3 regions of the Bradyrhizobium sp. USDA 4473 genome follow, and region 3 is predicted to be linked to each of the others. Evidence: predicted binding sites of a transcription regulator. Region 3 holds the regulator's gene; each other region holds the start of a gene.
What was found. Region 3 encodes LexA, which represses DNA repair genes until DNA is damaged. Its sites were predicted from a motif close to TGTTCNNNNTGTGTTCNG; they were not measured.
Positions count from the first base shown of each region.

Region 1 (3,274 bases), 830 kb from region 3:
CGCCGGCCTATGCGCAGATGCCGAACATCAATCTGATGCCTGAGGTCAAGACCAAGACCCAGGAAGAGAAGGACCAGGACGCGGTCAATCAGAGGGCCTACAAGGACTCGCTCAGCAAGATTCCCGACGCCAAGGGATCGTCCGATCCGTGGGGCGTGGTGCGCAGCGACGCGCCGAAGGCGGCGGCCCATCCTCCCGCCAAGCCGAAGACCAAGACCGGAAGCTCGGCGCAGCCAGGCCCGACCACGCAGCGCAGCCAGTAAGCGCCGTTCGGGCCGGCCTCGACGGTCTGGCACGGACTCGGATTCTCCCGGCACCGCGCCTATATTGGGAGCGTCGTCAGTTGGTCCGGAGTTGCGGCAATGGTGTTTCGTCCGCGCGATCTCGCCAGCCGGATGGCCGCCCGGCGCAAGCCGGATGACGGCTTCCTGCGCGAGACCTTCAGCCTGCCACGCGATCAGGCCCGCCTGCGGGCGCGTGCCTTCCTCAAGCGCTATCCGAAGGCGGCCTATATGAGCGCCGTCGAGAGCTGGCGCGAGCTGCCCGGCGGCGACATCGAGTTCACGATGCGGCGGCTGGCCAGCGCGGACTGACAGTGCCTGGGCGGAGCGGACCGGCACGGCGTCAGCTCGCCCGGCAGATTGCGCCTCACTCCCCGTCGCTGCGGCCGCGGGTCTGTTCGCGCCCGAGGTTGTTCAGCTCGCGATCGATCCGCAGCTGCACGCGGCGGACCGCCAGCAAGTCGAGTTTCGCCTCGGTCTTGCCTGTGAAGACCCGGTCCCCGATCTGGAAGCGCCATGTCCAGACCCCGGCTATCAGCTGGGTGATGGTGAATTCGATGCCCCTGTGGATCATCTGGAACAATCCCGCGAATCAAAGGCAATCATCGATACTTAAAACCATAGGTTGTATTAATCTCTAACAATCGTCAAACGTTAATATGAGATAAAATGCCCGTCCGGGCGGCGTCGCAGACCCTGCGGGCGGACCGATCCGTCGGCTGGACGGTGTCGCCGCTGCGCAGCGCCCCGGCTGCATTGCCGGGCAGGCCAACGTTACGAACACTGGCGCAAGCTGAGTCTTCCGCGAAGGCTACGTAGTTTTTTTGGGCGTCAGGAGGGGTACCAAGGTAGTATGCAGATTGTGCCAGACCATGGTCGGCGCGTGTATAACATCTTGATGGTGCAACTATTTTTCGGACGTGCTTGGGTGGCATGCCATCCGGAACTTTGTTCTTGCCCGGAGAACTACGGATCGCGGCGGGGCAGGAGTCCGACGACTAGCTACGGCCGGTGCGCAGGTTGTGACACGGGGGCGATGGCCACGAAAGGCGCTGGGCCGAAAGAGGCCGGACAATGTCTGTCAGAGGGAGCCGCCGCGTGCGGAGGCGCGATCTCGCGATCGCTTTCACGGCCAGAACAGATGGCGTCCCATGGAAAATGATGGGGCCAGAACATTTACTCTATCGCCTCAGTAGTCCTACCGAGAACATCAACCAAGCCTCGGTTTCCGTTCGCTTAATCCGCGCCAGGACACTTCGGAAATCAACCCCGGAGACAGTGCCTTGACGGCATCCGGCGTTTACGCGTCCGAAAGAACATATTGCGAACATAGAACAAACGTGGTACGAGGTTTCCTATCAACAACGCATTCCATTCGACCTCATCGCCCGTTTGTCCCGCTAGCGAATCCCCGCCATAAGGAGCACATCCCAAATGTCCGCCACCGCACTGCGTATCGTCGAAGGATCCTCCATGGACAAGTCCAAGGCCCTCTCAGCCGCGCTCTCCCAGATCGAGCGTCAGTTCGGCAAGGGCTCGGTGATGAAGCTCGGCAAGAACGACCGCTCGATGGATGTCGAGACGGTGTCCTCGGGGTCGCTCGGGCTCGATATCGCGCTTGGCGTCGGCGGCCTGCCGAAGGGGCGCATCGTCGAGATCTACGGGCCGGAATCCTCAGGGAAAACCACGCTGGCGCTGCACACGGTGGCGGAAGGCCAGAAGAAGGGCGGCATCTGCGCCTTCATTGACGCCGAACATGCGCTCGATCCGGTCTATGCGCGCAAGCTCGGCGTCAACATCGACGAGCTCCTGATCTCGCAGCCGGACACCGGCGAGCAGGCGCTGGAAATCTGCGACACGCTGGTGCGCTCCGGTGCGGTCGACGTGCTGGTGGTCGATTCAGTCGCGGCGCTGGTGCCGAAGGCCGAGCTCGAGGGTGAGATGGGCGACGCGCTGCCCGGCCTGCAGGCCCGCCTGATGAGCCAGGCGCTGCGCAAGCTCACCGCCTCGATCAACAAGTCGAACACGATGGTGATCTTCATCAACCAGATCCGCATGAAGATCGGCGTGATGTACGGTTCGCCCGAAACCACCACCGGCGGCAACGCGCTGAAGTTCTATGCCTCGGTCCGCCTCGACATCCGCCGCATCGGCGCGATCAAGGAGCGTGACGAGGTGGTCGGCAACACCACCCGCGTCAAGGTGGTGAAGAACAAGCTGGCGCCGCCCTTCAAGCAGGTCGAGTTCGACATCATGTACGGCGAGGGCGTCTCCAAGATGGGCGAGATCCTCGACCTCGGCGTCAAGGCCGGCCTCGTCGAGAAATCGGGTGCCTGGTTCTCCTATGACAGCCAGCGGCTCGGCCAGGGACGCGAGAATTCGAAGGCGTTCCTGCGCGCCAACCCCGATATCACCACCAAGATCGAAGCCGCGATCCGGCAGAATTCCGGCCTGATCTCCGAGCAGATCCTCGCCGGCACACCGGAGCGCGACGCCGACGGCGAGGAGCCGACGGAGGAGTAAGCTTTAAAGCTCCAAGATTTCGCTGCAAGCGGGCGCTGAGGACGTTGAGTTGCCGACGTCTTCGGCGCCTGTTTGGTTTTGGTGCCAGTGTTCAGTGAGTTGGATCGATGAAGCGTCTGATCTTCCATCCGGGCTCGATCTGAACCGCGCAGGTCTCGGCGAGACCAAGCCGGGTGTGCTTTCGAGTGAGCTGTACAGGGAACGCGGCGTGTTCGATTTTCAAGAAGCAGACCTGATGCTGGATGGACTCGCCTATTGTCGATCGCCGGTCCTCGCTGGATTCCGGCAGAGATCCAAGGAGCGGATGATTGGAAGGCCCACCGAGAAAGATCGCTGCACAGCCGGCTGTCGGTGACCGATTTCGGCCAGGAAGTGCTGGATGGCGAGCTGGACTTCAGCCAGTACAACTCGATCCATCGCTGGTGGGGTGGCACGGAGTTGACCAACGACCGGCTGTGGCGCTGGGACGC
Region 1 is NZ_JBSSGE010000001.1:4,761,564-4,764,837, forward strand. Features, by position in the region: gene ACVW17_RS22150 (hypothetical protein) at 1-263, shown strand, start outside; gene ACVW17_RS22155 (hypothetical protein) at 363-593, shown strand; gene ACVW17_RS22160 (hypothetical protein) at 649-855, opposite strand; gene recA (recombinase RecA) at 1,716-2,804, shown strand; gene ACVW17_RS22170 (hypothetical protein) at 3,060-3,274, shown strand, end outside.
Region 1: recA (recombinase RecA) is a predicted target of LexA. The motif match lies at 1,594-1,611, and genes of this name have one in related genera.

Region 2 (3,274 bases), 4.6 Mb from region 3:
CTCAACGCCGTCAGCCCGACCACCGCGACGATCATGCAGAACAGCGCGGTGCGCAGCATCGGCTGGAAGGTGCGCAGGCGCGCGGCGCGGGCGTAATGCCCCTCGCGCGACAGCGTGTCGATCTGCCGGTCCATCAGTGCGTTGGCGACCTCCCAGATCACGGCCGCCGCGAGCGCGGCGATGCCGATCGTCACCAGCGCCGAGATCAGACGCGAGCCGATCTGGCCGCCGTAGAACCAGACGATGGCATCGACGCCCCACACTTCGAGCAGCGCGACGAATCCGATCAGGGCGATCACCGCCGTGACCACCTTGCGCAGCAGCGGCAGATAGCGGTTGGCACGGGTCTCCAGCCCCGGGAAGCGCTGGATCAACTCGGGGCTGATGCGGAAGCCGCGATCGATCAGGCTCAGCACCACCATGGTGACGAGACGGGTGACCAGCAGCACCGCGATGGTGCCGACGAAATATTGCAGCAGCAGCGAATAGCCGTTGCGGATGTTGAGCGCCCACACCGCCCACAGCGCGAGGTCGAGCGCGATCGCCAGCACATGCCAGAGCGCCGCGAGGCGGTTGCGCGTCCGCGCCGCAAGCCCGGTGCGATCGGCCGGCGCGCGGATGACATCGGCGACCTGGCGGCGGCATTGCAGGATGATGACGACGATGAAGAGGTGCACCACCAGCATCACCAGCCGGATCAGCGCGGCATAACCGGCGCGATGCAGGCCAAGCAGCAGCGCGACGTTGGCAAAGGCGATGCCGGAGACGCCGACGGCGACGATGCGCCTTGCCCAGATCTCGATATAGGCTGCGGTCTCGGCACGGACCCGGAACAGGCCGAACGGCCCTGCCAGCGCGCGCACCGCGCAGATCAGGACACGCGAGAACACATAGGCGTTGACGACGGCGAGGATCACCAGCCGCGTGGTCGACTGATCGCCGATCTCGGTGCCGAGCAGCGCGGTCGCGGTGCCGCCGAATACCACCACCGGCAATAATTCGAGCAGCAGGCGGCCGAGCACGAAGGGCAGCCGGACCAGCGACTGCCAGGCCCGTGCCAGGCTGAGCCGGCGCCGATGCAGCTCCGGTTCCGGCGTGACGTCGGCGACCGACGACGGCGGGTCGACGCTCGCGAGCGTCTGCACCGGCATACGCGCGGTCTGCGGCAGCCGCGCCTCGAGGAACGCGACCGGCCGCTTGATCAGGCGGAACACCACCCATTCGGCCACGAGCGCGCAGCCGAACACCAGCGCCAACTTCCAGGCGATGTCGATCAGGAGGCCATAGGCCGCCGGATCGTTCGCGGTGCGCACGAACCAGTAATAGAACGCGGGAAAATGCGTCAGCGTGCGCGCGACGTCGGCGACTTCGCGCGACATCTCGCCGACCTGCTCGGACACCATCAGCAAAAGCTGTGCGCCGAGGCTGTCAGCGGTGAGCGGGATCGGCGAATGCTGCTCGGGCGGCGGCTCCGCAGCCGCCGGCTGGGCAGCAGCCTGCGGCGAGGCATTGGCGATGGCGCGCAGCGTGTTGATGATCTCGCCGCGCTTCTTGTCGTCCTGCAGCGTCTCGAGCGCGCGCTTCGCCTGCTCCGGCGTCAGATTGTCACTGGTACCGGATTGCGGCGGCGCCGGCTTGGCGCCCGGCTGAGCCAGCGCGGGAGAGACGAACAAAGCGAGGACGAGAAGGATCGCAAAACGAAATGTGTGCGACACGAGGGCCCTCTTATGAAAAGTCATTGCGCGACGGCTCATCCCTGAAAGGAATCAGCTCACGCGCTCGTGCCATGTCGGATGCTCCTTTTCGCCCCGATGATGTGTCGGAAGTTTGCCGCTGTGGCGGCCATGTTTTGGCATTTGCCGCAACACAAACGTCACAGGTGTTGAGCGGCGTTTACGCATGCAATGCGCTTCTCCGCTGAGCCGAGCCGGCCGATCACGCCACACGTCAGGGATGAGGCGGGGGAATCTTTCGCTTGACGAAGGCCGGCGGCCATGATGTTCTTATTTTGTTCTTTTGGTTCCGATTGCGTTTCGAGGTGATCATGCACGACGTGTTAAGCGACGATGGTCCGGTCCGGCTCTTCATTCATGACGACGATGAGACCCCGCTGGAATTCGTGCAGGATTTATTGCGTACGGTGTTCGGGAAATCCGAGCAGGAAGCCGTTGCCTGCGCTGCCTTGATCGAGGCCAACGGCGCTGTTCCCTGCGGGCCATATCCGGGGCCGGTCGCACGGGCCATCTTCAACTCGGCGAAGTGGCTGATCCGCTCCAACGGCCAGCCGTTGATGATCAGCACCGAATCCGCCGACGCCAGCCGCCCCTGCGATCTCTGCGAAGCGCCAAGGGCCGTGACGGAGATTTTGATCCCCGGTACGACGACCGCATCGCTGTGCAGCGATTGCCTGCTCGCGGCACGCCGCAGCTCGGAAGAACTGCCGGGCGAGACGTTTCGATCCGCTTACGTCGCGCTCGACTGGCATTTCGCCGGCGTGCCGCGCAACCTGATCGTGACACGGGCGCGACAGTTTCCGGGCCATATGCGCGCCGACGTTCAGGTCGCGATCGACAAGCTGTTCACCGATCCAATCCACTTTTTCGGCATCCATGAAGAATATCGCTACGAGACGCTCGACTTCGCGGCGCTGATGAAGGCCGGCCGGCATGCACCAGCGATCGCGCCGCCACAATATCGCGACGTCGATATCGGCGAGGCCGAGCCGGTGAAGTGCCTTGCCAATGGACTATGGCTGTGTCGAACCGGTGAACTGCGCTACGCTGTGCTGCTGACATTCTATCGCGAATATAATCACGAGCCGTCGCTGCGGATCGAGCTTGCGTTGCCCGCCGGTGCGGCCGGCAACGCTTTCGTGCAGCGCACGTTCGCCGAGCTGGAAACGGCCGTGCACGCGGCACGCTCCTATCGCGGCAAGATCCTGTCGCTGGAGGATGGCGCCAATTATCGCGGACGTTCGCAAGGCTTGACCGTGCATCGGCTGCCGACGGTCGCGCGCGGCGACGTGATCCTGCCGGACCGGACGCTGCGGCTGCTCGACCGCAACGTGCTCGATTTCGTCGAAAGCCGCGACCGGCTGCGCAAGCTCGGGCAGTCGACCCGCAAGGGCATCCTGCTGTACGGGCCGCCCGGCACCGGCAAGACCCACACCATCCGCTATCTCGCCACCAACCTGCCAAACCACACCACGCTGATCATCACCGCCGAGCAGGTCGGTCTGCTCGGCGCCTATATGAGCCTGGCGCGGCTGCTGCAG
Region 2 is NZ_JBSSGE010000001.1:991,944-995,217, forward strand. Features, by position in the region: gene ACVW17_RS04600 (mechanosensitive ion channel family protein) at 1-1,715, opposite strand, end outside; gene ACVW17_RS04605 (ATP-dependent Clp protease adaptor ClpS) at 2,045-3,274, shown strand, end outside.
Region 2: ACVW17_RS04605 (ATP-dependent Clp protease adaptor ClpS) is a predicted target of LexA. The motif match lies at 1,999-2,016, and genes of this name have one in related genera.

Region 3 (3,274 bases):
GCCCGGCGGCGCCTTCGTCGCGCTGGCCAGCCGGCCGGAGGCGCTGGTGGATGATTGCGAGCGCGCGGCGCTGATCGTCACCGCCCGGCCGGCGCCGCGGGGCTGCGCGGCCTCGGTGGTCGACGCCGAGCGGCTGCGGCGTCACGGCGCGCTGGTGCTGCGGCGGACCAGTGACGGCTACGCCATCGATGCGGTCAAGCCCGGCGGGATCGACCGGCCATGGTCGCCTGCGGTTCCCGGCGACGGCGAGGCCGAGGCGACGCTCCGCGCCCCCGCCACCGCGCCACGGCCGGCCGTCGACGCCACGCCGGGGGAGAGCGATCTGCAGGGTGAGGATTAGCCGGGGTCTGGCGAGGGACCGGCCGGCAATTCGAACAGGCCGAGATGGTATTCGTCGGAATCGGGGCCGGCGTCGGGCTTCTTGACGAGGGTGAAGGACGCCTCGGGGAATTGCTGCCAGACCTTCAGGTCGTCAGCCGTCACCGTCAGCCAGCCGAACCGGAACATGTAGCGGCCCGGCTCCGTGACGCGTCCAGCCTTTTGCCATGTGACCTTTTCGACCACCGAGCAGGTTTCCGTAAGTGCACGTCCTCTGCGCCTGATGATGCGCCAAGGCGGCCGCCGACGGAAATCTCCTGCCGCGCCCCGGAACCCGACGTCCGGGGTCGCTCGAAATCGTTTCGGTCACTCGCCGCCGGGTCATCCTGCGGCGACGATGCGTTCAACCCAAAAACAGCGACGCAAATGCGGAGGGCCGCCGCTCCACAACCTTCGGCTTCTGCGCGACCGGCGGATGCAGTGCCGGCAATTGCAGCACGCTGACGCGCTGTCCCTCGACGAGCTGGGTCACCAGCACATGGCTGCCGTCGGGGAATTCGACCGCATCATGATGGCGATCCGGCACGTCGGGCTCGACTTCGTTGAACACGCCGACGCGGAAATTCAGCGTCTTGGTCCAGATCCAGCGGCTGTCGTAGCGAACGTTCTCGGCGAAAGCGAGCTCGGTGCCCGGCAGCATGCAGACCGCGACAGTCGGATCGTTCTCCGACGCAAAGCCGCGGGTCGACGTGCCGCGGAAGGTCGTGGTGATCAGCGTCTCTCCGACAATGGCGGGGCGCGATGCCACGGCGTGCAGACTATAGTCACACATCGGATGGCTCCTCAAATGGAGGTAGCGACCCGTGCCTCTCCTTGAGGCATAGGGCCTCTACCAGAGTGGACGATAGCGAACGAGTGTCAGCTCGTTTCTGGGCGATTGTACGACTCGCCCGAGACCGCCTCAATCACAAACACGCGACACTGCGTGAGAGGTATCGGAGCGCATCGAGCAGGCCGCATGCCGCGCTATCTTCCAAGGAACGATCCGATCTGTCGCTCGTTCCTCGCCGCCGCAAGTATTTGCCTCGCCGCCGCAACTATTTGCAATTCAGTACTTGCGATAGAGCCCGATCAGCTTGCCCTGGATGCGGACCCGGTTCGGCGGCAGGATGCGCACTTCATAGGCGGTGTTGGCCGGCTCCAGCGCGATCGAAGCGCCGCGGCGGCGGAAGCGCTTCAGGGTCGCTTCCTCCTCGTCGATCAGCGCCACCACGATGTCGCCGGTGTTGGCGACGTCGTTGCGCTGGATCAGCGCCATGTCGCCGTCGAGAATGCCGGCATCGACCATCGAGTCGCCGCGCACCTCCAGCGCATAATGCTCGCCGGAGCCGAGCATGTCGGGCGGCACGCTGATGGTGTGGCTGCGGGTCTGCAGCGCCTCGATCGGCGTACCGGCAGCGATCCGGCCCATGACCGGGACCGCGACCGGTCGATTGCCGTCATCCTCGGCGATCGGCGGTGTAGAGGTGCGCTTGCCGAGGGTGCCTTCGATGACGCTCGGGGTGAAGCCGCGTCGGCCGTTGCCGCCGCCGGCCGACAGCTCGGGCAGCTTGATGACTTCGATGGCGCGGGCGCGGTTGGGCAGGCGGCGGATGAAGCCGCGCTCCTCCAGCGCAGTGATCAGGCGGTGGATACCGGACTTCGAGCGCAGGTCGAGCGCATCCTTCATCTCGTCGAAGGAGGGCGGGACGCCGGCCTCTTTCAGACGTTCATTGATGAAACGCAGAAGTTCGTACTGTTTGCGCGTGAGCATCTCGAGTATTCCCCCGGTTGATAGCGTCGTTCGATTCCGAGACTCTTCGGTGGGATCTGCAGACCGGGCCTGACCAAGGGAGCATGGTGCTTGCTGCAAGCGCTCCTGGGCGGCCTCCCGATTGTAGACACCAGTACTCGAAACAAATCATGAACGGACACTATATGTTCGATATGTGTTCCGCAACCACTTAATTTCCGGTGAACACGCCCGGCGGCGCACAATCGCCGCGGTGAGAAAACCCTATTCGGGCAGCATCAGGATCTCGCATTCGCTGCCGGCGACGGCGGCCGGCGCAAACGGCGGACGCACGAGAAGTGCCCGTGCCGCAGCGAGATTCCCGAGCAGCGAAGAATCCTGCTGCATCACGGGCGTTGCGATCAGCGTGCCGTCGTCGCGCGTCTCGAGACGCGCGCGCAGATAGTCCTCGCGCTGGTCGTTGGCAGCGAGGTCGCGGCCGAGCAAAGCGGTCGCGCGGCGATGATGAATCGCTTTTCGGCCGCTCAGCGCCCGAATCAACGGCACCAGAAACAGGAAGGCGCAGACATAGGACGACACCGGATTGCCGGGCAGGCCGATCACCCGCATCGCCCCGAGCCGGCCATGCATCATCGGCTTGCCGGGCCGCATCGCGATCCGCCAGAACGCCATCGCGACGCCCTCGGCCTCCAGCGACCGCTTGACCAGGTCGTGGTCACCGACCGAGGCGCCGCCGGTCGTGATCAGGATGTCGGCTCCGGTGTCGCGGGCCCGGCGGATGCCGGCCGTGGTGGCCTCAACCGTATCGGCGGCAATCCCGAGATCGATGGTCTCGGCGCCTTCGGCACGCGCCAGCGCCCGCAGCGCATAGCCGTTGGAATAGACGATCTGGCCGGGTCCGGGCTGCGAGCCCGGCATCACCAGCTCGTCGCCGGTCGCCAGCACCGCGACCTTCGGCCGGCGATGCACGGCGACTTCCGGATGGTTCATGGCGGCGGCCAGCGACAGCGCGCGGTCGGAGAGGCGGCTGCCGGCGGCGAGCAGAACGTCACCCTCGCGGAAGTCGACACCGGCGGGGCGGATGTGCCGTCCAACGGCGGCAGCCTCGGTGATCGTGATGTGGTCGCCGTCGACGGCGGTGTCCTCCTGGATGATGACGGCGTC
Region 3 is NZ_JBSSGE010000001.1:5,592,711-5,595,984, forward strand. Features, by position in the region: gene ACVW17_RS26385 (ComEC/Rec2 family competence protein) at 1-340, shown strand, start outside; gene ACVW17_RS26390 (hypothetical protein) at 337-564, opposite strand; gene ACVW17_RS26395 (hypothetical protein) at 722-1,150, opposite strand; gene lexA (transcriptional repressor LexA) at 1,427-2,131, opposite strand; gene ACVW17_RS26405 (molybdopterin molybdotransferase MoeA) at 2,375-3,274, opposite strand, start outside.